2 regions of the Paenibacillus sp. MDV22-iso6 genome follow, and region 1 is predicted to be linked to the other one. Evidence: riboswitches for the same ligand, from Rfam matches in the RefSeq annotation. Region 1 holds a riboswitch; the other holds the start of a gene.

Evidence for each region. Region 1 has a riboswitch for thiamine pyrophosphate ahead of AC4PM4_RS24380 (thiamine phosphate synthase). Riboswitches for the same ligand answer to the same signal wherever they lie in the genome.
Region 2: linked by a shared signal. The riboswitch ahead of tenA (thiaminase II) and the one ahead of AC4PM4_RS24380 (thiamine phosphate synthase) in region 1 are both predicted to bind thiamine pyrophosphate.

Annotation. Positions count from the first base shown of each region.
Region 1 covers NZ_JBZVDZ010000009.1:150,965-153,169, reverse strand. Annotated here, with positions in the region: gene AC4PM4_RS24385 (ABC-F family ATP-binding cassette domain-containing protein) at 1-404, shown strand, start outside; TPP riboswitch at 538-647, shown strand; gene AC4PM4_RS24380 (thiamine phosphate synthase) at 987-1,556, shown strand; gene thiO (glycine oxidase ThiO) at 1,562-2,205, shown strand, end outside.
Region 2 covers NZ_JBZVDZ010000001.1:509,181-511,385, forward strand. Annotated here, with positions in the region: gene AC4PM4_RS02190 (NAD(P)/FAD-dependent oxidoreductase) at 1-325, shown strand, start outside; gene AC4PM4_RS02195 (hypothetical protein) at 334-624, shown strand; TPP riboswitch at 671-769, shown strand; gene tenA (thiaminase II) at 891-1,562, shown strand; gene AC4PM4_RS02205 (hypothetical protein) at 1,606-1,824, shown strand; gene AC4PM4_RS02210 (GNAT family N-acetyltransferase) at 1,842-2,138, shown strand; gene AC4PM4_RS02215 (TetR/AcrR family transcriptional regulator) at 2,188-2,205, shown strand, end outside.

The DNA of each region.
Region 1 (2,205 bases):
TGGGGGACTATCTGGAAACAGCCTATTTCGAACAGGAAGTACGTGCAGGTAATATTACCCCGATCGAAGATGTGTGGAATGAGTTTTCTCATCTGACACAGAATGAAGTCCGGGGCCATCTCGCACGTTGTGGATTAAAAAATGAGCATATCACCCGCCCGCTTAACGCGCTTAGTGGTGGTGAACAAGCCAAGGTTCGTTTATGTAAGCTTCTGATGCGTGAAAGTAACTGGATTTTGTTCGATGAGCCCACAAACCATTTGGATGTAACCGCTAAAGCAGAGCTGAAACGTGCCCTGCAGGAATTCAAGGGTACCGTGCTGCTCGTATCCCATGAACCTGAATTTTATGAAGGTTGGGTAACCAAAACGTGGGATGTTGAAGCTTGGTCCGACAAACAATAGTTTCTACGAAATTCTTTGCACCAGAAACAGCAACTTCGTTAACTACATGACTTCAGCAATGGTGAACAACGTAATTCATGGAAATGTACGGTGACAAAAAAAGGTGTCTATGGTAACATAGGCTACAGCTTCATATGAACACTAGGGGGGCCGCACGATGCGGCTGAGATGGAAGAATGCGATTCCGGACCCTTTGTACCTGATCTGGATCATACCAGCGTAGGGAAGTGGCGCGTTTCAGCTAATGACAAAGAGCTTTATCGTTGACTTTGCGATATGGCCTGCAAGATGAATCATGCAGTTCTATGTATACAGCGTTGCGACTATGGATGGTTTCTATAGTTGTTGTGCGTTATGTATAGAGTAATTGCATGCGACAGTCATTCAGTTGATCCATGAATTTTAAATTCGTGGCCACTCCCCTACGGGAGTGGCTTTTTTGTTGTTGTATATCAGCTTAAATCATGCAAGAGGAGGGCGAATAGGACGGTAATCTTCCACGAACATGTAATAACAAGATCATTCGAACTGCATGTGGTTTCACCAGGTACAGGAGACTTGGGCTCTTTTCTGAATATTGCTATGGGTATATGGCGGTGGGTCGATTATATCCACATTCGGGAAAAAAAGCTGACCCTTGAAGAACAGATGTATTGGGCGCAAGGTCTAAAAACACAAGGTGTTCCATCTGACCGAATCATTATGAATGGCTCAGATCAGCTGGATCAATATGCTTCAATTGGTGGTGTGCATTGGGGTCAAGCAGTTACTCGCAGCTATGATAAGGATGAGTTGAGGAGAGTCGATCGGCTGCGCGTAGGCATATCGGTTCATTCTCTGGAAGAAGCAAAAGTTGCAGAAGAACAGGGAGCGGATTATCTCTTTTATGGGCATGTCTATGCTTCAAATAGTAAACCGAATTGCGAACCCAGAGGGCTAAGTGCGTTAGCTGAGGTATGCTCTAATGTTTCGATTCCCGTGATCGCGATTGGCGGGATTAGTCCTGAGAATATTGCTGCCATTCGAACTGCTGGTGCTAGAGGAGCCGCTGTAATTTCAACGATTTGGACGACCGATAAGCCGGAAGTAGCTGCCGCTTCATTGCGACAGGCGATCACGGATTCAGACAAGTACGCCGGACCAAGGAGATGAAGATCTTGAGAGAGGAAGCAAGAAGTCGAAGCAGGAATCGTTCAGGCTATCATCCAGGAATAGTTTCGGGAAGTAAAGTTGGAGCGGAAGTTGGAGGCAAGCTTCATGCAGAAACCATTATTGTAGGTGGAGGAGTTATCGGATGTGCCATCGCATGTGAACTCGCTACTCGAGGCCATGACGTTCTTTTGGTTGAGCGGGCGCGGATCGCTGGGGGAACTTCCTGTGCAGCCGCAGGCATGCTTGCGGCTGATAGTGAGGAATTCACTCATGCTGTAATGGCAAAGCTTGCACGGCAGAGCAGAGCTTTGCTTCATGAGCAGAAGGAACGGATCAGTTCGCTTAGCGGAGTGGAAATGGGGCTGCAACAGCATGGCTTTATTACTCCTTTTCGTTCATACAGTGAAGTCAGCAGTTACAAAAATAATCGATCGTCTACCTTATCTACAGAACATATTTGGTGGGATCGTATTTCTGTCCAGCAGGAAGCATCATGGTTAAACAGGGATACGTATGGAGCATATTACAGACCTTCCGAGAGCGAGGTTCTTCCTGTCAACTTAACGCAGGCTTATGTCAGATCTGCTCAAGCCATGGGTGCAAGGGTGATGGAAGGTGTACAGGATGTCCGTTTGCATACGGATGTGAA
Region 2 (2,205 bases), on a different contig from region 1:
TGATATTGAAGGCTATGATATAAGAGTAACCGCAGGCGGAATGCAGGAAATTTTGAATAAAGGATTGGAACTGGCTCCAGGTTTAGCCGATAGCACGTTTCAGGAAGTAAGAGTAGGTTTCCGTCCGTTTACACCAGGTTTTCTTCCGGTAATGGGTGCTGTTCCTGGTTGGAATGGCTTAATCACAGCCAACGGGCTTGGTGCGTCTGGGCTAACGATGGGGCCTTTTATTGGAAGTCAACTTGCCAAATTGGCTCTGGGTATGAAATTGGATATCGATATTCAGCCATATGACCTTGGAAAAGCAATGGATCATCAGAAATGAGGTGAACGATGACGTATTCACAGCGCTTAACTCACGGTAACTCATCAGACATTATTTATCTGGAGCACCAGATTGGCATCACCGAGGAGGAATTAGCAAAAGCCGAGGAAGAGCGGAGGGGTTACGAATCGGATTTAAACAAGTTAAAGACGTCTCCGGCGTATCATTCAAATTCAGCGACGAACGTCTCTAATGAGCAAAAATGGGTAGATGAGTTAAACAAATTGCAAAGTATGATTAAGGATATCCGCACCCGACTTAAGAAGTTGCAAGAAGATTTAGGGGAACTTGAAGATTAATAGGAATGGATTGACATTTGGAAAAACACATGTTGTAATAAGCCTGAGCTATTTGCAGGGGGACTGTTTGCAGTTGAGAAGGTTAAAACCTGACCCTTTGAACCTGTTAGTTAATACTGACGTAGGGAGCAAATGACATGTACTCATGTTATTTTGCCCTTGCCGAAAATAGGACAAGGGCTTTTTGGTCTGCATTTTGGATGACAGAACGCGATAGCTGGATGTGAAGCGGGAACATTATAATTTTAATATAAGGAGAAATGATCATGTCATTTTCAAGAACGTTAAAAGATAAGTCCAGAACCGTATGGGAAGATGGATACAACCATCCTTTTTTACATGAAATGGGGAAAGGCACACTGGATCAGGAAGCGTTTAAGTTTTATCTTCTTCAGGACTATACATATCTGATTGAATATGCGAAGATTTTTGCCATGGGTGCGGTGAAGGCGACAGATGAAAAACTGATGACGAACTTTACGGTGATTCAACACGCTATTCTGTACGAAGAAATGGATTTGCATCGAAATTATATGAATGAATTTGGGATTACGCTGGATGAAAATCATGCTGTCAAACCCTCTCTTTATAACAAGGCCTATACGTCGAATATGATGAGTGTTGCACAAACAGGTGGGGTTGCCGAAATCATCGCCGTCATTTTCCCTTGTGCGTGGACGTATTACGACTATGCCACAAGATTAAAAGAACAATATCGAGATTCATTAGAGGGCAATTTCTATCAGACTTGGATCGAAAATTATGCAAGTGATGAATTCCGCGACTCATTCGAATGGTTCTATGATACACTGGATGCATTATGCGAACATAAAACCGAGCAGGAACTGGAGGCCATTGAAGACATATTCAGAAGAAGTGTTGAATTTGAATATCTGTTCTGGGATATGGCTTATAAACGGCAACTCTCGTACTTCTGATGAATGCAATCTACTACAACCAGAGATAAGGATGAACATACAGATGGACAATCGTGGGGAACGCATCTATTTACGATTTTTGAACGTGGAAGACGCTGCTGAACTACTGGATTTGCAGTTCCGAAACCGGGCTGTTTTCGAAGAAATATCGGCAAGCGAACGATCGGATACATTCTATACATTGGAGGGTCAGGTCGCCCTTCTTGAAGGTGGAACAAGGCGAGGGAAGAAGGGAAACGGTACTCTTTCGGGATCTTCCTGAACCATACGCATGAGCTTATTGGGGAGATCTCTCTGTTCGAACTTGAACTGGATTCCACCACCAAATGGATTGTTGGTTATGTGCTCGATCAGGTGCAGAATGGCAAGGGATATATGAGTGAAGCCCTTCAGCTAGCACTGGATTTTGCTATGAATGAAGCGGGCATAAAACGAGTAGAGGCAGGTGCGCTGCCCGACAATGCCGGATCGATTCGAGTGCTTCGCAAGGCGGGCTTTCAGGAGACGGACCGGCAGAATATTAAAATCAAGGGGATTTGGAAGGAACATATGATGTTTGCAGTGGATTTGCAATAGGTTATTAGATATCGTAACGTGAACCACCTAAATCATCCAGGGGGAACTTATGAATAAGCGGAAACAA